Regions from separate parts of the Rahnella sp. EDr1-12 genome, predicted to be linked through region 3. Evidence: predicted binding sites of a transcription regulator. Region 3 holds the regulator's gene; each other region holds the start of a gene.
The links. The regulator CRP, encoded in region 3, controls carbon source genes, mostly activating them, when cyclic AMP is high. The targets are predictions, from matches to a motif close to ATGTGANNNNNNTCACAT.
Positions count from the first base shown of each region.

Region 1: a site for CRP is predicted at 1,690-1,707, ahead of ompW (outer membrane protein OmpW). Genes of this name have one in related genera too.
Region 2: a site for CRP is predicted at 1,978-1,995, ahead of mlc (sugar metabolism global transcriptional regulator Mlc). Genes of this name have one in related genera too.
Region 4: a site for CRP is predicted at 4,001-4,018, ahead of cdd (cytidine deaminase). Genes of this name have one in related genera too.

Region 1 covers NZ_JBLZNY010000001.1:383,643-389,649, reverse strand. The annotation lists gene ACO0U8_RS01640 (septation protein A) at 1-224, opposite strand, end outside; gene ACO0U8_RS01635 (YciC family protein) at 324-1,076, opposite strand; gene ACO0U8_RS01630 (YkgJ family cysteine cluster protein) at 1,199-1,564, opposite strand; gene ompW (outer membrane protein OmpW) at 1,856-2,488, shown strand; gene ACO0U8_RS01620 (BON domain-containing protein) at 2,556-2,870, opposite strand; gene trpA (tryptophan synthase subunit alpha) at 3,113-3,919, opposite strand; gene trpB (tryptophan synthase subunit beta) at 3,919-5,112, opposite strand; gene trpCF (bifunctional indole-3-glycerol-phosphate synthase TrpC/phosphoribosylanthranilate isomerase TrpF) at 5,154-6,007, opposite strand, start outside.
Region 2 covers NZ_JBLZNY010000001.1:219,530-225,536, forward strand. The annotation lists gene bioD (dethiobiotin synthase) at 1-464, opposite strand, end outside; gene mlc (sugar metabolism global transcriptional regulator Mlc) at 663-1,886, opposite strand; gene ACO0U8_RS00905 (LysR family transcriptional regulator) at 2,051-2,956, opposite strand; gene ACO0U8_RS00910 (MFS transporter) at 3,095-4,378, shown strand; gene ACO0U8_RS00915 (FAD-dependent oxidoreductase) at 4,439-5,641, shown strand.
Region 3 covers NZ_JBLZNY010000004.1:35,182-41,188, reverse strand. The annotation lists gene ACO0U8_RS16915 (aminodeoxychorismate synthase component II) at 91-666, shown strand; gene argD (bifunctional acetylornithine/succinyldiaminopimelate transaminase) at 789-2,006, shown strand; gene ACO0U8_RS16905 (YccS/YhfK family putative transporter) at 2,168-4,243, opposite strand; gene crp (cAMP-activated global transcriptional regulator CRP) at 4,305-4,937, opposite strand; gene ACO0U8_RS16895 (OsmC family protein) at 5,300-5,707, shown strand.
Region 4 covers NZ_JBLZNY010000002.1:401,095-407,101, reverse strand. The annotation lists gene sanA (outer membrane permeability protein SanA) at 67-990, opposite strand; gene ACO0U8_RS11310 (NAD-dependent malic enzyme) at 1,209-2,906, opposite strand; gene cdd (cytidine deaminase) at 3,057-3,941, opposite strand; gene ACO0U8_RS11300 (arginine ABC transporter substrate-binding protein) at 4,116-4,850, opposite strand; gene artM (arginine ABC transporter permease ArtM) at 5,075-5,743, opposite strand; gene artQ (arginine ABC transporter permease ArtQ) at 5,743-6,007, opposite strand, start outside.

The DNA of each region.
Region 1 (6,007 bases), on a different contig from region 3:
TTAATGAATTCATCATTATGGAAAACCAGCGTCAGGGTGCCGAACACGGCAACCATGGCAAAGGTGATTAATGTCATTTTTTCAATTTTACGGTACACCACCCAGGTGATGACCAGCGCCAGCGCCGTGGCAGCGATTAACGCGCCTGATGCGACGAAAATGTCGTAAAGCTTATAAACCACAAAAAAGACAATCAGGGGAAGAAAATCGAGGAGCTGCTTCATACTTCATTCCATGTTTTATGTATGGGATGACTATACCGGAATCATTTCGCGGACAAAAGAAAAGGGCGCCTGAGCGCCCTTTAAAAAGAGTTGTAAATATTACACGCGTAATTTTGTGTAAAGACGGAACAGATAAATCAGCAATAAGGCAGAAACCAGATTGCTCAGCGCGCTCAGGATCACCGCGGCAACGTCAGGAGACAGCATCGCCAGGCGGCTCACCACCAGCAACAGCACCATTTTTGCTGCCAGCCAGAACATGATCGCCGGAACCACTAAGCGCAGATTCGCGAACGCCAGTTTGCTGCTTACTTTTACGGATTTGAACACGCCGAGTTTTTCATTAACGCACAGCACCGGAGACAGGGACGTCGCCACCGCCAGCACAATGCCCGGAACGACGAACAATGTCAGGCCCAGTTGCACCAGCAGCGTACAAATCAGCATCAGACCGAACAGGCGAGGCATAATCGGTGCCGCAGCGCCAAGTGCCCGCAGCGCGCTGGTCCGCATTCCGCCGGAAACCTGCTGAAGCAGAACTAACATTCCGCCAACCAGTAACACATTGCCGATCAGCGCAGAAAAAGTGGCCGCTGCAGAAACCTGAAGCAACACTTTCTGCTGGTCAGGCGACATGCTTTGAACCAGCTCCTGAATACTCATGCCGGTGTTACTCAGCAAATCGTCGCTGCCTGCACTGAGCACGCTAAGCTGGTCGCTGCCAGGCATGAAAATCTGGTTCAAGATGACGGTAATTAATGCGGTCAGCACGCAGAGCAGCAAAATGCTACCCAACTGATTACGCATAAAATTAAAACTGTCACGGTACAACGTACTGGCCGTGATAGGCATGAACGCTCCTTGGCAAAAAGCAAAAATCAATAAGGCGGGGATTGTACCCTTTAAATACACTCCGCCGATAGTTTTGCGCTGACTTCCTGTCATTTTGCATGATGATTTGCTGCCTGAAGCCATCAGCTAACAAAATCAGGTAACGGTAAATTCACTTCCAGCGGGGGCAGGCCGTAATGCGCACGGGCGCGGTCACAGGCGGAGTTACTCACGTCATTCAAACCCGACTGATCGAATTCGCGGCAGGGTGAGGGGCGATTAAGGTAAATGGAACAGGAAACAGACTGACCCACTTCACCTTCCAGAGCGATACAGCGCGGTGACTTACTGCCAGTGCCCTGCATACAACTCAAAAAGGGAGTGACTTGCTCCGTCAACGCCTGCGGAACCTGTCCGCCAGCCTCTTCAGATTCAGCCCAATAAAAGGATACCCGGAAATACGCACAGCATGCGCCACAGGTCATACACGGATTGTTCATTTCGCTCATTTTGGAAAGCGGCCGACTCCTTTACGGCACCAAACCAAAATCCACAGAACTGTCCAAACTACGCAGTGCCTTTTTTTTAAGCAACAGATATTCGCTGCATTTGTGAACTCAACAAATTCCCTCGTTTTTGATGTAGATCAATTCCTTTGTTTTTATAGATTTAGATCGGTTTGCTAAAGATGCAATTTGTGAAAATTTGTTTTAAAGATGTGATCCCGCGTAGATCAAACCATGCCACAGAGTGGGTATCATTCGCGCGGTGAATACTAATCCATACAAAGGGAAGGGATAATGAAAGCAGCATATTGGGCACTCGTCGCGGCAGCGGCATTTCCGGCAGTGGCGAACGCACATCAGGCAGGGGATGTGATTTTTCGCGTAGGAACAGCCACGGTTCGTCCGACCGAAGGATCAGACAATGTACTTGGACTGGGTTCTTTTGATATCAATAACAATACGCAGATGGGCATGACACTCGGCTATATGTTTACCGATAACATCGGCGTCGAGTTACTGGCCGCCACGCCGTTTCAGCATAAAGTCGGGCTGAAAAGCACCGGCACCATCGCGGAAGTAAAACAGTTGCCGCCGTCGCTGATGGCGCAGTACTACTTCGGAGATAAGCTGGATAAACTGCGTCCGTACCTCGGTGTGGGTATCAACTACACCACCTTTTACGACACAAATTTTAACCAGACTGGCCGCGATGCGGGATTGTCAGACCTGAGCGTAAAAGACTCCTGGGGCGTGGCTACGCAGGCCGGTCTTGACTACAACCTCGATGAGAACTGGCTGATCAACATGTCTGTCTGGTGGATGGATATTGATACGGAAGTGAAATTCAAAGCCGGTGGCGAGCAGCAAAACATCAACACCCGGATTGACCCGTGGGTCTTTATGTTTGGCGTCGGCTACCGTTTCTGATCGACGATACAGGCATAAAAAAGAGGCGCTCAGGCGCCTCTTTCACGTTTATTTCCGGCAAGCCTGATTACTTCAGACGCATGTCGTTCTCAATTGAACGAACACCGGCCACGCCGCGCGTCACTTCTACCGCACGGTTAGCATCAGCGGTTGACGTCACAAAGCCACTCAGCTGTACGCGACCTTTAAAGGTTTCGACGCTGATTTCACGCGATGCGATGGTTTTATCTGCCAGTAAGGCTGATTTCACTTTCGTCGTCACCACGGTGTCATCGATATAACCGCCGGTTCCTTCTGATTTTTTTGTTGGCGCACAGGCGGCAACGGCCATTACCACAACGGCTGCCATGCAGAACGCAGACAAGGTCTTGAATAGCTTCATAAATAACTCTCCATGCTTTGTTATAAAACCAAAAGAAACGATCAGTACACATAAGGCCTGAACTCACGCAAGCGATGCGGTCAGAGCCCGTATAATCATAGGCTTGGTGAGTGATTTTAGTTTGGTTTATTCATGGGGTTTATACAAATAAATAGGCAACTATTTAAGTGCAGAAAAATCGCAAAGAGGTGAAAAGAGACAGAACGCGAGTGTTTTAACCTCTCACGTTCTGTTTATATCGGTTATGCGCGGGTGGCGGCTTTCATTTCACTGACGAAACGGGAAAGCTGAGCCAGCATTTCGGAAGGCTGGTGCAGATTGTTTTCGATAATACGCACGGTCGCAGAACCGGAAATAGCCCCTGCTGCGCCTGCGGCCAGGGTTTCTTTGACCTGCGCAGGTTCGGAAATACCGAAGCCCTGCAGAGGTGGCGCGGCGTTATATTCACGCAACTTATCGACCAGATGATTCAGAGGCGTCAGCGCACGCTTTTCAGTGCCGGTCACGCCAGCACGTGACAGCAAATACGTGTAGCCGCGGCCGTGCGAGGAGATCTCGCGCAGCAAATCGTCTGACGCATTAGGCGGACAGATAAAGATGGGGGCGATACCGTGACGCAGCGCGGCTGCACGGAATGGCGCAGACTCTTCAAACGGCACATCAGCCACCAGCACAGAATCGACGCCCACTTCAGCGCAGCGCTGATAGAAGGTTTCAATGCCGTTATGGAAAACCAGATTAGCGTACATCAGCAGGCCAATGGGGATGTCCGGGTGTTTTTCGCGAATGCGCGCCAGCATATTGAAGCACTGCGTCGGCGACACACCGGCAGCAAAGGCACGCAGGTTAGCATTCTGGATAACAGGACCGTCGGCCAGCGGATCGGAGAAAGGGATGCCGAGTTCCAGCGCATCGGCACCGGCTTCAATCAGCGTATCAATGATTGACAGTGACAGCTCAACGCCCGGGTCACCAAGCGTAACGAAAGGAACAAACGCGCCTTCTTTTTTGCTTTCCAGACGCGCGAATAATTGCTGATAACGTTCCATTAAATTTCTCCCCGGGCAGTCAGGATGTCATGTACGGTGAAAATATCTTTGTCACCGCGACCCGACAGGTTCACCACCAGAATTTGTTCTTTCTCCGGTGTTTCTTTGATCATTTTCAGTGCATGTGCCAGCGCATGTGAGGATTCAAGAGCCGGAATAATCCCTTCGTAGCGGGACAAAGCTTTAAAGGCTTCCAGCGCTTCGTCATCGGTGATCGAGACATATTCCGCACGGCCAATGCTGTTGAGATGCGCATGCTGCGGTCCGACGGACGGGAAATCCAGACCGGCGGAGATAGAATAGGACTCTTCGATCTGGCCTTCTGACGTCTGCATCATCGGCGCTTTCATACCAAAATAAATACCCACGTGGCCGTGTTTGAGCGGTGCGCCGTGCTGCCCGGTTTCAATGCCCAGGCCGCCCGGTTCAACACCAATCAGCTTCACGCTGGTGTCGTCGATGAAATCAGCAAACATCCCGATGGCATTGGAACCGCCGCCGACACAGGCGATCACCGCATCCGGCAGGCAGCCTTCGCGTTCCTGCATTTGCGCTTTGGTTTCTTCGCCGATCATGCGCTGGAATTCACGCACGATGGTCGGATACGGATGCGGACCTGCCGCGGTGCCGAGCATGTAGTGGGCGGTTTCATAGCTGCCAGACCAGTCGCGCAGCGCCTCGTTACAGGCATCTTTCAGCGTGGAGGAGCCGCTGTGTACCGGGATCACTTCTGCACCCATCAGACGCATACGGAACACGTTCGGGGACTGACGCTCGATGTCTTTGGCGCCCATATAAATGCGGCATTTCAGGCCGAGCAGGGCACAGGCCAGTGCTGACGCCACGCCATGCTGACCGGCGCCGGTTTCGGCGATGATCTCCGTTTTGCCCATGCGTTTCGCCAGCAATGCCTGACCCAACACCTGGTTCGTTTTGTGCGCACCACCGTGCAGTAAATCTTCGCGCTTAAGGTACAGCTTGGTTTTGGTGCCAGCCGTCAGGTTTTTACACAGCGTCAGCGCCGTCGGACGGCCCGCATAGTTTTTCAGTAAATCAATGAATTCAGCCTGAAACTCAGGGTCGCGCTGTGCGCTGACAAAAGCTTCTTCCAGCTGCGCCAGCGCAGGCATCAGAATTTGCGGCACATACTGGCCGCCAAATTCGCCAAAGTAGGGATTAAGTAAAGTCATGATATTCCGTCCTGTCTGTCAATTTTTGCGTCATTGCGTGCGGCTTAATACGCCCGCAATGTCTGGAATACGGCGGTGATTTTTTCGGCATCTTTGATGCCCGGCTCGCTTTCAACACCGGAATTGAAATCCAGCCCCGCGCAACCGAGCTGCGCGGCTTCGACGCAGTTATCTGCGCTCAGACCACCGGCAAGCAGCACGTTGCTCAGATCCTGACCGGCCAGCTTGCTCCAGTCGAAACGATAACCGGTGCCGCCTTTGCCGTTGTCCAGCACGTAGCGGTCAACATTATGCAGGTCGCGTGACGGGATGCTGTCTTTAACGCTCAGCGCTTTCCAGATCTGAATATTGTCTGGCAGCACCGCACGCAGTTCATCGATGTACGTCTGGCTTTCCTCGCCGTGAAGCTGCACGGCGGCCAGGTTCAGTGTCTGAGCCGTTTCAGCCACGTTGCTGACCGGTTCGTCACGGAATACGCCGACATATTTCAGCGGTGCGCCGTTCTGTACTTCTTTCGCCAGCGTGTGTGTCACAAAACGCGGTGACCCCTCGACGAAAATCAACCCGCCGTAAATGGCACCGGCTTCATGCGCGGCCCGGGCGTCCTGAGCGCGGGTCAGCCCGCAGACTTTATTATCACCCAGCAGCACACGGCGTACCGCGCTGTTCAGGTTCTGTTCAGACATCAGCGCGCTGCCAATCAGGAAACCATTGGCGAAGCGGCTCAGCTCACGAATTTGCCCGTAGGTGTTGATCCCTGATTCGCTGATGACGGTGACGCCGTGCGGTACACGCGGGGCCAGCTCGCGGGTGCGGTTGAGATCGATAGACAAATCGCGCAGATCACGGTTATTGATGCCGACCACTTTGGCTTTCAGTTGCACCGCGCGATCCAGTT
Region 2 (6,007 bases), on a different contig from region 3:
GTTAATAGCGCGTGGCTGACACAACCTTCCTGAATACCGACCACTAACACCACCGGCATATTTTGCTGGCGCACCCAGTCGGAATATAAAAGATGCGGAGTAATCAACGTTCTCCAGCCATCACATCCTTCCACAATCACCGAATCAGCCTCTTCCCGCATAAAATTGAGGCCACTGGTCATTATTTCAAACACATTCTCAGGTATTTCACTGGCATAAATATCTTCATCAGTTAATGCCAGAGGCGTTATTTTTTTGAAAGGATAAGCAATAGAAGATGACTGCTGGAGAGTTACCGCATCTTTATTTCGAACCCCGTCGGCCAACTCCTGGCTGCCTGTTGCAATAGGTTTATAGCCCAGAACGCAGCGATCCTGCGCGGCTAAGGCCTGAAGCAAGGCACGTGTGACAATGGTTTTACCTACACGGGCATCCGTACCCGTGACGAAAAAGTGCGTTAACATGGAATTCAGGCTCCGGGATCTCTCCGTCTTATTGAAAGATAATCTCCGGTAAAAAACACCGCCAGAGACAAAGTAACGACGGAAAGTCTAGGCGATGCGAGATGCGAGCGGTTTGCGTTAGCGCAATGTTTTGTTGACCAGCGAACGAAAGCTTATTCTGATTTATTTTAAATCAGACAGTAACGTTATAAAAAAAACTCAGCCTTGCAGAAGCTTAATCAGTAATGATCCGCTGTAGAGCGCGTCTTTAACTAATGCCGCGCCAGGCATTGTTCCCTGATTATAAAATTGCGTGGATTCAAGTTTGATATTTTCGCTATATGCAGGAAGTGATTGCTGCTGAATACAGGACATTATCGCCGGATGCAGAATATCCTGAGATAAATTAAGCGGTGAGCCGATGAGCACTTTTTCCGGATTGAACAGATTGACCATGATCGCCAGCATCCGGCCTACGCTCTGGCCGACGCCGATAATGACATCGCGCGCCAGCTGATCGCCCCGGTTGGCGGCATCACAGACGGCTTCAATGGTCAGCGACACGCCGTGCAGCAGGCTGGCAGGCGCGGATGCCGTCAGACGCTGGCGCACCAGTTCGAGAATGCTGTCGGTGCTGGCCACGGTTTCCAGACACCCGTGATTGCCGCAGTAACAACGTTTACCGTAAGGATCGACCTGCGTGTGACCGATTTCCACCACGCTGCTGCTGCCCGCATGCAGCACGCGCCCGCTGGTGATCACCCCCGCGCCGACGTTGTGATCGATAACAATCTGCACCACGTTTTTGCAGCCGCGCGATGCGCCGTATAACGCTTCCGCCAGCGTCCAGGCGCTGATGTCATGTTGTACGAAAACCGGCAAACCGGTGTGTGTGCTGAGCGTATCGCCAAGCGGCATATCGAACACGTCATGGTAAAACGGCATACGGTGCACAATGCCGCGCCGCGCATCAATCATGCCCGGTAAGGTAATGGCGATAGCGGTAAGGCGTTCGAGTTTGCGCTGGTGACGGATGAAGAACTGGTCGATTTCGGCGATGATGCGCTGCATCAGCGGCTGCGGAGCCTGCTCGGGCAGCGGCAGCACCTCTTCCACCACCAGTTTACTGCTCAGATCGCGCAGCCCCAGGGTGATCGACCCCAGGCTGATGCGTGCGGAGAGATAATGCCAGGCCTGAGTATCAAGAGCTAAACCGATGGCGGGACGCCCGCGGCTGCCGGGATCCTGAAATTCCGTTTCCAGCACAAGATGCGCCTGAATCAGTTCACGGACAATTTTGGTGATACTGGCGGGAGCCAGCTGGGCTTTTTTGGAAAGCTCAATGCGCGAAATAGGACCAAACTGATCGATCAGGCGATACACAGCACCGACGTTGGTTTGTTTGATTTGATCAATATGGCCGGGCTGCCCATCGGGGATCACTCAAGGAACTCCTGTTATTTTCGCGCTTCAAAATAAAGATTAGAGGCTATGGTGGGGTTTTTGCTATATGTCGTCAACTATTTGATTCGTTATGTGATTCGGTGCACATATTGCGTGAAAACACGTTCGGAATTGACTGGAAATACAGCAGATTTTGTCATAGGTCAGAGCCCGTCCTCCGCCATCATCATTGCCATAAACGCTGTCGCCGACGCCGTCATGGGCCGTTCGGCGTGATTCACCAGCCAGAGTTGCGTGGTGCCTTCCATTTTTCCAAAGCGTAAATAGCGCACGCCCTCGACCTGAATACGCAAATACGAGGCCGGTAAAATCGAGACGCCCAGCCCCGCCGCCACCAGCCCGATAATGGTCAGCGGTTCGCCGACCTCCTGCGTGATATAAGGCGTGATCCCCTGCGTTTTCAGCTGCACCAGAATGTCGTCATACAGTGACGTCCCCACGTCTTTAGAGAAAAACACGAAGGGCTGATCGGCAAGATGCTGAAACGTCAGTTCGCCTGCGGGAAGATCGTTGAGCGGATGGTCTTTGTGCACCACGGCAATCAGCGGCTCCGACCACACCTGCTGATGCGCCAGCTGCGGCGGCAATTCGCCGTTGCGCATGATCCCCAGATCGAGTTTTCCCTCCAGAAGCGGTTCGATCTGCTGTTTGCTGTTGAGCTGCTCAATGCGGATATTCACCGCGGGATAAGTCAGGCGAAAACGGTGCAAGGTACGGGAAACACGCTGGAGAAAAGGCGCAGATGAGGTCAGCCCGAGGGTCAGATTGCCCGCCTCGCCACGGTGAATACGCGCCGCCTGTTCCGAGGCTTCTTCCACACGCTGTAAAATCTGCCGCGCTTCCGGCAGGAATGCGCCACCCGCCTGTGTCAGCCGCACCGTGCGGTTGCTGCGATAAAACAGCGCCGCGCCCACATGGGCCTCCAGTGCCTGAATTTGCTGGCTCAGCGGCGGCTGTGAAATGTGTAAACGCTCCGCCGCGCGGCCGAAATGCAACTCATCAGCGACGGCAATAAAGTAACGCAGGTGGCGCAGTTCAATGTGGCTCATGGCGCGGGTCTGACTCCGATTGATATTTTAAACATATCGTTTCAGCGAAATTAATATATTAGACAATATAAAGCCGACTGTTAAAATTTTCATACATTTTCAAATAGTTTTTATTATCACCCTGGTTAAGGACTCTCAGTGAAAACCACCCGGCGGAATGCCGCTGCACCCTCCCGCGATTCAGTGAATGACGACGAACTCAATCCGGACATGCCCGTCGTCCGCTCCGGCCTTAAAACACCTTTCATTAAACGTGGCACACCGCAATTCATCCGCGTCACCCTCGCCCTGTTTTCGGCGGGTCTGGCGACCTTTGCGCTGCTCTACTGCGTTCAGCCCATATTGCCGGTGCTGTCCCATGATTTCGGCGTGTCGCCGGCCACCAGCAGCCTGTCGCTGTCGTTGTCTACCGGTCTGATGGCCATCGGTCTGCTGTTCACCGGGCCGGTTTCTGACGCCGTCGGGCGCAAATCAGTGATGGTGGTGGCGCTGCTGCTCGCGGCAGGCTGCACGCTGGTCTGTTCGGTGATGCAAAGCTGGGACGGCATTCTGATGATGCGCGCCCTGATTGGCCTGTCTCTCAGCGGCGTGGCTGCGGTGGCGATGACCTATCTGAGCGAAGAAATTCACCCGAGCGTGGTGGCGTTCTCGATGGGGTTATACATCAGCGGGAACTCCATTGGTGGTATGAGTGGGCGTCTGGTCAGCGGCGTACTGACGGATTTCTTCTCCTGGCGCATCGCCATTGCGGTGGTCGGTGTCTTCGCGCTGGCCGCGGCAATCATGTTCTGGCGAATTCTCCCGCCGTCTAAGCACTTTCGAGCCAGTTCGCTGAAACCGCGCAAGCTGCTGATCAACTTTAAATTGCACTGGCGCGACAGCGGTTTGCCGTTGCTGTTTATCGAAGGTTTTCTGCTGATGGGCAGCTTCGTGACCATGTTTAACTATATCGGTTATCGCCTGCTCGGCACGCCTTACAACATGAGTCAGGCCATTGTCGGGATTTTATCGGTGGTGTACCTGATGGGCACCTACAGCTCCCCCAAAGCGGGCGTGCTGACCGGTGTTTATGGCCGAGGGCCGGTGCTTATCGGTGCCACCGGCATCATGCTGCTGGGCATTGTGATCACCGCGTTTTCACCGGTCTGGCTGATTTTCATCGGCATGATCCTGGTCACCGGCGGGTTCTTCGCCGCACACTCGGTCGCCAGCGGCTGGATCGGACGCCGTGCGCGCCGTGCCAAAGGCCAGGCTTCCTCACTGTACCTGTTCTGCTATTACGCCGGGTCAAGCGTCGCCGGTACGCTCGGGGGATTCTTCTGGCACGCCTACGGCTGGTACGGGATCACCGGGTTCATCAGTTTGATGCTGATAGCTGGCCTGGGGGTTGGGGTGAAACTGATGCGGTTATCTGAGAATTGACGCGCACTTGCGCAAATGATAATTGTTATCATGTAAATTCACTTTGCCAGGCAGGTTTTTATGACACCGAACACGGATTCCGCCGCCAGATGTTGCATTGTCGGCGGCGGCCCCGCGGGCTTAATGCTGGGGTATTTGCTGGCGCGCAAGGGCATCGATGTGACGGTGCTGGAAAAACACCGTGATTTTCTTCGCGATTTTCGCGGCGACACCATCCATCCTTCCACCCTCGACATTATCTGGCAGCTCGGCTTTCTCGACGAGTTTCTGAAACTTCCGCATCAGAGGGCTGAAAAACTTTACGGCGAGATCGACGGCAAGGAAACCACGCTGGCGGATTTCAGCCATCTGCCGACACAATGCAAATTCATCGCGTTTATGCCGCAGTGGGATTTCCTTAATTTTATCGCCGGTAAAGCCGCCCTGCTGCCGAATTTCCGGTTGATCCATCACGCACAGGTGTTGTCGTTGCAGGAAGAGAAAGGCCAGGTAACGGGCGTGATTGCCAACGTGGCGGGCGAAACACAGACCTTCAACGCCGATCTGGTTGTGGGCTGCGACGGGCGCAATTCAATTGTGCGTGAAAAGGCCGGTATGGAAATTCGCCGTTATGGCGCGCCGCGCGACGTGCTGTGGCTGAAAATCAACAAACGCCCGGACGATCCGCAGTGGTCAATGGGCCACCGCGGTCCGAAGAAAAACTTCATCATGATCGACCGGGGTGATTACTGGCAGTGTGGCTATTCCATCCCGAAAGACAGCCTCGACGCGCTCAAAGCGCAAGGGATCCCGCCGTTCCTCGATCTGCTGGCCGGGGTATCGCCGTTCGAACGCGCACGCCTGGCCGAGGATATTCTCAGCTGGGACGACGTGCGTCTGCTGGTGATCCGCATCGACCGTCTGAAGGCGTGGGCGAAACCGGGGCTGCTGTGCATCGGCGATGCGGCTCATGCCATGTCGCCTATCGGCGGCGTCGGCGTGAATCTGGCGATTCAGGATGCGGTAGCGACCGCAAATATCATCACTGAACCTTTGAAAGCCGGACGCCTGACGCTCAGGCATTTAAAGCGCATCCAGCGCCGCCGCGCGTTTCCGACATGGGCGACGCAGTCGTTACAAATTATGATCAGCCGTGCGGGGCAAAAAAAACGCACCAAACCTCCCTCCCGGATGGAGGCGTGGCTGCGCGGGCGCAAATTTATCCCGTTCTTGTTTGGGCGCCTGATTGGCGTGGGGTTTTATCGGGAAATCCCGAAGCTTTGATTTTGGGTTGGCCGCCCACACGGGCCTTAAGGTCAAAGTCGTGGGGGCGGGCTATACCAACCATAAATTCAAATTCAAATTCAAGACCTTGGGCTCGCCGCCCAAACGGGCCCAAAGGGTTTTAAACGAAACCCTTTGGAATCCTGCGTTTTTTTAACTGCGCGCTCCGCTCGCTGGCTATGTTTCAGATACAGCAGCGATAGCCGCAAAATCCCGCCGCTGCGCGGTGCCCTTCGTTCGGGCTACAACCCGCGCAAAAAGACGCGCGGTTTTGCGCCTCTCCTCCGGCGGAATTTTGGAACCGGCCTCAGGCTATTACTTCACAACCTCACGTACTTCATTCTTTAAAAAGCTGCGGGCGATTCA
Region 3 (6,007 bases):
TGCCGGTAAAACATTCCCAGAAAGTGCTGAAGCCTGTACGGAAAAATGCGTAGAATTGCCCGGTAAATTTTCGACTTTACCGGGAACACTATGCTGCTGCTGATCGACAACTACGACTCCTTTACTTACAACCTCTATCAGTATTTTTGCGAGCTGGGCGCAGAGGTGAAAGTGATGCGTAACGATCAGCTGACCCTCGCCGATATTGAGCAGCTCTCGCCGTCGCATCTGGTGATTTCCCCCGGCCCCTGCACGCCCGATCAGGCCGGGATTTCCCTGAAAGCCATTACGCATTTCTCGACGCGCTTGCCGGTGCTGGGCGTATGCCTTGGGCATCAGGCGATGGCACAGGCATTCGGTGCGAACATCGTGCGCGCCCGTCAGGCGATTCACGGCAAAACGTCACCCATCCGCCACACCGGCAACAGCGTGTTTAGCGGGCTGAATAACCCGCTGACCGTCACGCGTTATCACTCTCTGGTGATTGCCCCCGACACGCTGCCAGACTGTTTTGATGTCACCGCGTGGACAGAACGTGAAGGCGCCCGCGACGAAATCATGGGCATCATGCACAAAACCCTTCCGCTGCATGGCGTTCAGTTCCATCCGGAAAGCATTCTGAGCGAACAGGGGCACCAGCTTCTGAATAATTTCCTTAAAATCTAATCAGTTAATTCTGCCGAAAAAATTACTTACCCATCAGGTGCGATTACCGTTTGCCTGTTTGTGATTTTTTATGCATATTTTGTGATTATATTTTCATGTTAACGGCAGTGAGGGAAAGGGTTATGGCAGAAAAATCAGCGGTAGACCGGAGCACGTTCGACAAAGTGATTTTGCCGATTTATTCACCTGCTAAATTTATTCCGGTGAAAGGTAAAGGCAGCCGCGTGTGGGATCAGCAGGGCAAAGAGTATGTTGATTTCGCCGGGGGGATTGCCGTGACGGCGCTCGGGCATTGCCATCCTGCACTGGTGAAAGCATTACACGAGCAGGGCGAAACGCTGTGGCACGTGAGCAATGTGTTCACCAACGAACCCGCGTTGCGACTGGCTCAGAAGCTGATCGACGCCACCTTTGCTGACCGCGTATTTTTCGCCAACTCAGGCGCGGAAGCCAACGAAGCGGCCTTTAAACTGGCGCGCTACTACGCCTCGCACCGTCACAGCCCGTACAAAAGTAAGATCATCGCTTTCCATAACGCCTTCCATGGCCGCACGCTGTTCACCGTGTCTGTGGGCGGTCAGCCAAAATACTCCGACGGCTTTGGCCCGAAACCGGCTGATATCGTCCACGTGCCGTTTAACGATCTGGACGCCGTCAAAGCGGTCATCGACGATCACACCTGCGCCATTGTGGTTGAGCCGGTACAAGGCGAGGGCGGAGTGACGCCTGCCACCCAGGAATTCCTGCAAGGTCTGCGCGAGTTGTGCGACAAACATCAGGCGCTGCTGGTGCTGGACGAAGTACAAAGCGGCATGGGCCGCAGCGGCAAACTCTTCAGCTACATGCATTACGGTGTGACGCCGGACATTCTGACCACCGCCAAAGCGCTGGGCGGCGGCTTCCCGGTTTCAGCGATGCTGGCAACCGAAGACGTGGCCTCCGTGATGGAACCGGGCAAACACGGCACCACTTACGGCGGTAACCCGCTGGCCTGCGCCGTGGCTGAAGCGGCACTGGATATCATCAACACCCCGGAAGTGCTGGCGGGTATCGACGAGCGTCGCGAGAAATTCATCATCGCGCTGGAGGCCATCAACCAGAAATATCACATCTTCAAAGAATTCCGCGGTCAGGGATTACTGATTGGAGCCGAGTTGTCGGATGCCTTCAAAAACCGCGCGGGCGAGTTCCACGCCGCCGCCGCTGAATTCGGCCTGATGATGCTGGTCGCGGGACCGAATGTAATGCGGTTTGCACCATCGCTGGTTATCGACTTCGCGGATATTGAAGAAGGGATGCAGCGGTTTGAGAAAGCGGTGGGGAAAGTTTGCGGGGGGTGAGCCCTGCTAAATCGCTGGTTAACACCGAAATGTACTCAGTCGGTTTTAACCAGCGGCGAGTGCGCGCCTCCACACCGAGAAACCGAAATAGCGCCAGTCTGTTTTAAAAGACAGGCAGGCTGCAAGCCAGTAAAAACGGGAGTTTGAAAGGGCATTCCCCTTCACGCCTTGCGCGTCAGCCAGATCCCATGATGCGGCCTCTGCTTCCACGCCAGTGACGAAATCGTATGCATCACGCTGAGATGGGAAATTACGCGTCGCAGGTGGCGTTCCATCTCGGTCAGCGGCATATCCGGGTGCAGTTCAGGCGCATTGAACAGATTGTTCTCGCTGCCCGGCCCGTCGTAGAGCAAGCGTTGCTGACAGCTTTGCAGCGCGATTTCGCAGGTCTGTAAATACTCCGTCGCCAGTTTCTCCGGCAGCATGTAATGCTCGCGGGCGAGAATGGTCATCGCGTTAATATGCTCGACCACAAATTGGCTGTGCGTTACCCACAAACGCATATCCGTCAGATAATGCGAGTTAAACCCCGGTTCCTGCATCGCCTGATTCAGCGAGGTAAACAGCTTGTTGTGGGCCTGATTGACCTGCATTCGGGCGTAAGCCAGTTTGGCGGTATCCGGATTATCCTGCAGTAACAACCGGATCGCCTCCTGATCGGCTTCCAGCGCCTGATGGGCATTTTGTCGCAGCAATCCGCTTTGCCACTGAGGCCACAGCCAGATCGTACCGCCGAAGGCGAGGGCGCAGCCGATCAGGGTATCGATAAGCCGGGGCACCAGAAAATGCACGCCATTCATCGCCAGAAGCTGGAGCGTATACACCGCCGTCACCGTCATACCGACCATCGCCAGCCCGTAGTTTTTCCGCAACACCGTGTACGATATCAGCGTAATCACCAGCATACACAGCAGCGTGACGCCCTCGGGCAGCTCCAGTTTCAGCAGGGCAGCGGCGATCAGCAATCCCGCCAGCGTGCCGAGCGCACGGTGCTGAATGCGCACGCGTGTGGCGTTATAACCGTTCTGACTGACCAGCATGATGGTCAGCAAAATCCAGTAAGGTTTCGGCAGATTGAAGAACAACCCTAGGCTGCTGCCTAACGCCAGAATAATGCCGAGACGTGCGGCATTGCGCAGGGCAATGGATTTAAAGGACAAATAACTTTTCAGTGCGGGCCAGAAAGGCAGGCGCGGCTGAGTATTCATCAGATCGCGCCGGTACAGTGGCCTCTGTGTACGCAGCAGGCGTGCGATGCGGCTGAAATGGTAATAACAGAACTGGCCGACCGGATTATCCGGATTGCGTGCGGCAATTTTCTCCAGCGCCGCCAGTTCGTTCGCCATGGTAAAACGCCCGGAAAGACGGTGGTAAAGAATGTCGTCAGCAATCACCCGCAGACGGGCTGAAATCACCTGAGCATTACGGCGGATCACCGCTTCCGCATGGCTCTCTTCCACCAACTTTTGCACTTCTTCCGGCTGATGCAGGCTGACGGTAATGTGCTCCTGCAAATCCAGCGCCACCTGAAAACGCTGAAACAGCCGCTTGTAGTGATGATGATGTCCGTGCTGCGGCAGCATGTGCAGCTGCTGATAAAGCAGGGCGATAAGATCGATGACCTGTTGCTGGCGCTTGAGCAGCGGCGGCAACGCGGTTTCAGGGTCGGTATGCTGCGTCAGCAGGCTGTATTTAGCTTCGAAATAATCCGCCAGTTGCAAATACAGCTGACTGAGGGTTTCGCGCATCGGTTGTTCTTTTGATATGCGAAACCACGCCCAGTTAAACAGGCCGTACCAGGCGGTGCCTGCGGCAAACAGCGCGGGTGCCTGCCACATCGGCCTGACGCCCACCATGCTCAGGGTAAAGATGGTCGCCACTAAAGCACCGGGCAACAGACGCGCATGGAGCGGGCTGATTTCGCCGGTGACGCCAAGTAATAATGCCAGCGACAGCATGATCAGCGGCAGCGGGAGGTGCCACCCGGTCAGCATCACTTGCAGCAGAATGCTGCCCAGCGCAAACAGAGCGCCACCAATAATGAGACGTTTGAAAAAGCGTTTGTGGGGAGTATCAAGACCGGCGACGTTACAGCAGGCAGGGCAGAGGGAAAACAACAGGCCCATTTGCAGATTCCCAAACAGCCAGCAGAGGCCGACCGGCAGACATAACACCAGCGTCTGACGCAGTGCATAGTTCACTTCGGGATGATAAAACAGCCTTCGCCATAGCGTCATGGATGAAGCTTAGCCCATAAAAAAGGCGCGACAGTAAGCTGTCGCGCCTTTTTTTGAGGGATTAACGTGTGCCGTAAACGACAATCGTTTTACCGTGTGCGGAGATCAGGCTCTGATCTTCCAGCATCTTGAGAATGCGGCCGACGGTTTCACGGGAGCAACCGACGATCTGACCGATTTCCTGGCGGGTAATTTTAATCTGCATCCCGTCCGGGTGGGTCATGGCATCTGGCTGTTTGGCCAGATTCAATAAGGTCTGAGCGATACGGCCCGTTACGTCGAGGAAAGCAAGGTTACCGACTTTCTCTGACGTCATTTGCAGACGGTTTGCCATCTGCGCGGAGAGGCGCATCAAAATGTCCGGGTTAACCTGAATCAGCTGGCGGAATTTTTTATAAGAAATTTCAGCCACTTCGCAGGCAGTTTTAGCACGTACCCAGGCACTGCGTTCCTGACCTTCTTCGAAGAGTCCCAGCTCGCCGATGAAGTCACCTTGGTTAAGGTAGGAAAGTATCATCTCTTTGCCTTCTTCATCTTTAATCAGGACGGCAACCGACCCTTTCACGATGTAGTACAGCGTTTCGGCTTTTTCACCCTGGTGAATCAGCGTACTTTTAGAAGGATACTTATGTATATGACAGTGAGACAGGAACCATTCAAGTGTCGGGTCTGTTTGTGGCTTGCCGAGAACCATTTGCTATTATCCTCTGTTATTATCGCTGCCCAAAATCACAGGGCTCAGAGTTCCCTGTACGGCGTCTGAATATTAATGCGCCCTATCAGCATGTAACTCACCAGAAATGCTGCAAGCGGATGTCGGAGTGAAACAGCCTGTTAATTGCTGTTATCACCTTGGGTTCTGTTCTTAAACCGCGAAAACCGTCACCGCAATTTACTGGAAAGTATGTTTCGGCTTTGTTTGTAACACAGGTTTGCAATGCTGTCTTGTGTTGTCTCGCTTCAGCATGATGGCGATCGGGTTACGTTGCCAGTTTTTAGGTGAAAGGGTACTCTGGGGTGAAAATTTGATGAATAAGAACGCCAGGAGATAAGCAAATGCACGCACGCGTAAAATGGGTGGAAGGTCTGACGTTTTTAGGTGAATCCGCGTCGGGTCATCAGGTTTTAATGGACGGGAATGCCGGTGATAAAGCACCGAGCCCGATGGAAATGTTGCTGATGTCCGCGGGTGGCTGTAGCGCGATCGACGTGGTGTCGATTTTGCAAAAAGGCCGCAGCGATGTCCGTGACTGTGAAGTGAAACTGACGTCAGAACGTCGCGAAGAAGTACCGCGTTTGTTCACACACATCAATCTGCACTTCATCGTCACCGGTAAAGACCTGACTGACAAGGTTGTGGAGCGCGCCGTCAGCCTGTCAGCTGAGAAATATTGTTCCGTTTCTCTGATGCTGGGCAAAGCCGCCTCGATCACCCACAGTTTCGAAGTGGTTAACGTCGAATAAGTCACGACCAGTCATACGTCTGGCAATGATGACGAAGTAAATCTAAAAATCGCCGCGCGGCAAAAATCCAGCCTGCCTTCGCGCTGTAGCGCGGCGAAATCCTCTGGACTGGCCAGAATTGAGGGTAGCGCCATTAAAACCCCGCCACTGATAAACGACTTAAAAACCATCGTTCGGCCTTGTCGGGTGGCGAAAGCCACGTTAACAAGTAGGGGTGTTGTGCGAGCTGAAGACGTGCGAAAGCGGCTGAGGGGGGGCAGCGACTAAGGATAATTAACACGGGAAATCAATGGGGGGTAG
Region 4 (6,007 bases), on a different contig from region 3:
TGTTTTGGCGAAGAAAGACGGTGTGTCACTCGCTCAGCCTTTGCTGGGGAGGGCGTGGTCCTGCGATCACTGCCTGAAAGGATTTCTGCCCACCGGTTTCGCCGGTTCGGGCTTCGCCGCTGGTTCAACCTCTTCGGTTTCATCCTGCGCCGCGTCATTCTCTTCCTGTTCCGTTTTCAGTCTTTGTGCTTCATCCGCCGCGGCTTTATCGGCTGCGGCTTTGTCAGCAGCGGCCTTTTCGGCTGCCGCTTTGGCGATGGCGGCTTTTTTCTCAGCTTCCAGTTGCTGCTGCAATGCCAGAACCTGCTCCGGCGTGACGGCAGGATAGCCCTGAGCATCATCGGGAACGTTGTGGATGGCAGGGATCGGGATCAGCGGGCCCAGGAAGCGCGGCTCGCGTTTGAGCAAATACAAATCCGTCAGCGCGCCGAGGCGGGCGAAGATCTCACGGCTGCGCACGCTGAGCATATTTTTCGGAGAAGGCACGGCGAAGCATTGCGCCTGAATGCCCATGTGCAGGGCGATAAACAGGGCGCGTTCGCAGTGGAAGCGCTGGGTGATAATGATGAAATCGTTGGTGTCGAACACCTTGCGGGTGCGCACGATGGAATCGAGGGTGCGGAAACCGGCGTAGTCGAGCACGATGTCGCTGGAAGGGATCCCGGCGGCGATCAGGTCACGACGCATGGTGCTCGGTTCGTTGTAACTTTGTTGTGCGTTATCACCGCTGAGCAGCAGATATTTTACTTTGCCGCTGTTGTAAGCGTTGATCGCGCCCTGGATCCGGTAGAGATAATACTGATTGATAACGCCGGTACGGTAGTATTTGGAGGTACCGAGCACCACGCCGACCTGACGGTGCGGTAACGACTGCACTTCGTCATAAATGTAGGGTTGCGTACGCAAACTGATCCACCGATCAAGCCCGATAGCGACCGCCAGCATCAGAATAAAGATGCCGGTAATGCCAGCTATAATTCGCTTAATCATAGTTATCCCTGTTTATGATCGGATGGAAATCGGATCCAAGGCTACTGTACCTGTCAGGGTGACGCAATACGTTGAAGTCTGCATCCTCGGGCTTCGCCGTTTTTTTCAGCGCTTTTCAGTGAATTACTTAGTGATATGCGTAGAGAGTTGCATTTTTCGCCAAAAAAAAGACCAATGCACAAGGCATTGGTCAGGATCAGGTCAGTCTGATTACTCCGTCAGAACGACGTACGTTTGTACGTGCGGTACTGAGGAGCCCAGAAGTTGTGTTCGATCGCTTTTGACAGCGTATCTTCTGAGGTTACCATCGCCACACCTTGCAGTTGCGCGGCTTTGGCGACTTCCATCGCGATACATTTTGAGACGCCCTGAATATCATCCACGTCCGGCAGCAGAGAACCCGTACCTTCGGTAGCGAGCGGGGAACACTCGGCCAGCGTGCGGCTGGCAGCCATCAGCATGCCATCGGTGACGCGGGTTGCGCCCGAGGCGATGACACCCAGCCCGATGCCAGGGAAGATGAAGGAGTTGTTGCACTGCGCGATAGGATAGAGTTTGCCTTTGTAATTGACCGGGGCAAACGGGCTGCCGGTGGCGACCAGTGCGGCACCGTCGGTCCAGTTGAGGATATCCGCCGGTGTGGCTTCCACGCGGGAAGTCGGGTTGCTCAGCGGCATGACCACCGGGCGCGCACAATGTTTGTGCATCTCGCGGATGATCTCTTCGGTGAACAGTCCCGGCTGGCCGGAGACGCCAATAAGCACGGTAGGTTTGGCGTGGCGCACCACATCCAGCAGTGAAATGCTGTCATTTTCCATTCCCCAGCCGGCCAGCGTGCTGCTTTTTTGCGTCAGCTTGCTCTGGAAATCCAGCAGGTTCGGCAGTTTGTCGGTCAGTAAACCGAAACGATCTACCATGAAGACTTTTCCGCGCGCTTCTTCTTCACTCAGACCTTCGGATTTCATCTGTGCGACGATTTGCTCGGCGATCCCGCAACCGGCAGAACCTGCACCGAGGAACGCAACGGTCTGGTCACTCAGCTTGCCACCGGCGGCTTTGCTGGCAGCAATCAGGCTGCCCAGCGCCACGGACGCGGTACCCTGAATGTCATCATTAAAGCAGCACAACTCATCGCGGTAACGGGTGAGGATCGGCATCGCATTTTTTTGGGCGAAATCTTCGAACTGCAGCAGCACATTTGGCCAGCGAATTTTCACCGCCTGAATGAACTGATCCACAAAGGCATCGTACTCTTCGCCGGTGATGCGCGGATGACGCCAGCCCATGTACAGCGGGTCATTGAGCAGTTGCGGGTTATTGGTACCGGCATCCAGCACCACCGGCAAGGTATAGGCCGGGCTGATGCCACCACAGGCGGTATACAGTGACAGTTTACCGATCGGAATGCCCATGCCGCCGATGCCCTGGTCGCCCAGGCCAAGAATGCGTTCGCCGTCGGTCACGACCACCACTTTAACGTGCTGTTTGGTGGCGTTTTGCAACATGTCGTCGATGTGCGCGCGGTTCGGGTAGGAGATGAACAGGCCACGGGCGCGACGATAAATATCAGAGAAATGCTCGCAGGCTTCACCCACGGTCGGCGTGTAAATGACCGGCATCATTTCGCTGAGATGACTGTCCAGCAGACGATAGAACAGCGTCTCGTTGGTGTCCTGAATGTTTCTCAGATAGATGTGTTTATCGATATCTGTTTTGAAATTCTGAAACTGACGGTAGGCGCGGTCTGCCTGCTCTTCAATGGTTTCCACCGCTTCAGGTAAAAGACCGTGGAGGTTGAAGTTGTTGCGTTCTTCTTCAGTGAACGCGCTGCCTTTATTCAGTAACGGAAATTCTAACAGGATAGGGCCGGCATGCGGGATATACAGGGGGCGTTTACTTTCGTATTCAAGTTCCATCGTTTTACTCTTCCGGTGCTCAGAATGTTAATTTTTATATTTTAGAGGCATGAGGGTAACAGAGAGGAAACGGGGAATTCAAATCTGGCACTGTTATGTAACTAATGACTACGGCGACGTAGTCATTAGTGTTATGCCGATCACGAATTATCAGCAGGTCAGGGTGGTGACGTCACCGCAGCCGATGGCGTTGAGCGTGGCGCGGGTGGCGTCTTTTTGCGTGATAAGCGCACCGGCGTTTTCCACCAGCACGGCGCGGCGTACTTTCAGGCAATCCTCACCGGACATATTCAGCAGGATCAGTGCCGCCTGGAGCGGAGGCAGGCCCGGGTTGAATGCGGCGTTTTCAGCGTAGCGGCCGCCAAACTGTTTGCCGCTGTGGGTTTCCAGCGCCACGCCGCTGTGCGACTGACTGTAAGGCGCATGGCTCTGATTGCAGGCATCCAGCGCCAGCTGAGCCAGTGAGTCAGCTCCTTCAAGCTGATAACCGTGATTGACCTTGTCCATCAGCAGGGTGGTGATGTCTAAATCTTTCGGCCCGAAAGAGTGCGGCAGATAATCGCCGAGTGTGGCGACATCACGATCGGGCAGATGGATATCCAGCGCCGTGCCGCTGGTCAGTTCATTCATAAACTGACGGCAGTGGCCGCAAGGCGTGTAATTCACCGTGATGGAAGCCAGACGTGTTTCGCCGCGCAGCCAGGCGTGCGTGACCGCAGACTGTTCCGCGTGAACGGTTTGCTGCATTGGCGCACCGGCGAACTCCATATTGGCACCGAAATAAAGGTTGCCGGAGATGCCGCGTGCAATCGCGCCGACGTGGAAATGCGATATCGGGGTAACGGAACAGGCCGCTGCCAGAGGTAACAGCGCAAAGGCCAGTGCGTCGTCGTCCAGTCCGGTCGCCTGTTTTACATGCGCAACGTCAGCCGCGGTGAGCATTGCCGGGAAGTCATCATGTCGCAAAAGCGGCTCAAGCGCGGAGGACAGATTTTCAGGGAGTGCCGCAAAGGCGGTGTGAAAACGTGCGTGCATAAACATTCGATCTCGAAGTAGTTACGGTTTCACAGTGTAGAAGTCATTTCATGAACTAAGTGTGACGGATGTCACTTTTTGAATGTAATAACTTTAGCTGGTTTGCATTTTTGAGAGATGTTACGCATAACAGCCGTCTTTTAAGACGGCTGTTAAAGAAGGATCAGACAGAAATCAGTGAGCGGGGAACCACTTGTCATTAATCTTCTGGAATTCGCCGTTCGCTTTAATGCCTTCGAGCGCCGTGTTCAGCTTCGCCAGCAGTTCCTTATTATCAGGACGCACTGCCATACCGACACCGGTACCAAAGTATTGCGGGTCTTTGATAAGCTCGCCAACTTCGCCTAAATTCGGGTTGGATTTCAGCCAGCCGTTCAGCACCGCCGTATCGCCCAGCAGGCCATCCAGACGACCACTTTTCAGATCCAGAATCGCATTCTGATAGCTGTCATAACCGACGGTGGTGATTTCAGGGTGTTTTTCCATCAGGTATTTCTGGTGTGTGGTGCCATTTTCCAGCCCGACACGTTTACCTTTCAGATCGGCCATTGAAGCGAATTTGCCCTTCGGCCCGATGATCATCGCGGTATTGGCGTAATACGGTTGAGTAAACGTCACCTGCTTGCTGCGCTCTTCGGTGATATCCATTCCGGAGATGATCACGTCAAAACGACGGAATTTCAGTGCCGGGATCAGGCCGTCAAAAGGCTGATTGGTAAAGGTGCAGGTTTCCTGCATCTGCTTGCACAGCGCGTTCGCCAGATCGATATCAAAACCAATAATCTGATTGTCAGCGCCGATCGATTCAAACGGCGGATAAGTCGCCGATGTGCCGAAACGAATCGTATCCGCAGCGGTGGCAGCAAAAGCAGTGGCAGACAAGAGGGCAGCGAGGATCAGCTTTTTCATGCAATACATTCCTGTTCAAAAAATGACATTCCCTTCATGATACAGTTTACTGATTTTATTAATGTAATCGGCTAACTGGCAGGAAGTGAGGCTTCGTTTAAAGTGCCATTAAATGAATTTATATGCAATAAATTTGATTAAAAAATTATAAAGCAGCATGTGCGCCGAAATTTGGATGTAAAAAAAGGGACGATTTCTCGTCCCTTTCGTTTTGCATATCAGAATCAGTTGCGGCGTTCAAAGGCCAGCGCGCGGCGTTCTATCAGACGCATCATCAGCGTCAGTAACCCGTTCACGCAAAGATAGACCAGGCCTGCGGCGCCAAACACCATCACATCGTAGGTGCGGCCATACATCAGCTGGCTGTGGCCCATCACATCCATCAGGGTGATGGTGTAAGCCAGTGAGGTACTTTTAAAGACCAGCACCACTTCGTTGGAATAGGACGAGAGTGCACGTTTAAACGCGTACGGCAGAAGAATGCGCAGGGTTTGCGGTTTCGACATGCCCAGCGCTTCACAGGATTGCCACTGGCCGGACGGGATCGCCCGCACCGCGCCGGTAAACAGCTGCGTGGTGTACGCCGCGCTGTTCAGCGCCAGCGCAAACATCGCGCAAAGCCACGGCTGTGACAGCACTTCCCACAACCAGGGAATTTCACGGATCGACGGAAACTGGCCCGGACCGTAGTAAATCAGGAAGATTTGTACCAGCAGCGGGGTACCGGTAAACAGCGTGATATAGGCTTTCACGATCTGGCTGACGACCGGCACTTTCAGCGTCAGGATCACGGTGAACAGCATGGCCAGTATCAGCGCCACCACTAATGCTGCCACGGTCAGCGTCAGGCTGGTGTGCAATCCTTTGAGGACTTCAGGTAAATATTCCCACATCACGAAGCACTCCGTTCAAAGCGGGTGGTACGCAGTTCGATGCGTTTAATCACGAACTGGCTGAACAGGGTGACAAGCAGATAAATGCACGCCGCAATCACATACCAGGTAAATGGCTCCTGAGTGCGGGTCGCAATGCTTTTGGTTTGCAGCATGAGATCGTTCACGCTGATAAGCGACACCAGCGCGGTGTCTTTCAACAGCACCAGCCACTGATTACTCAGGCCCGGTAACGCGTGACGCCACATTTGCGGCATGATCAGG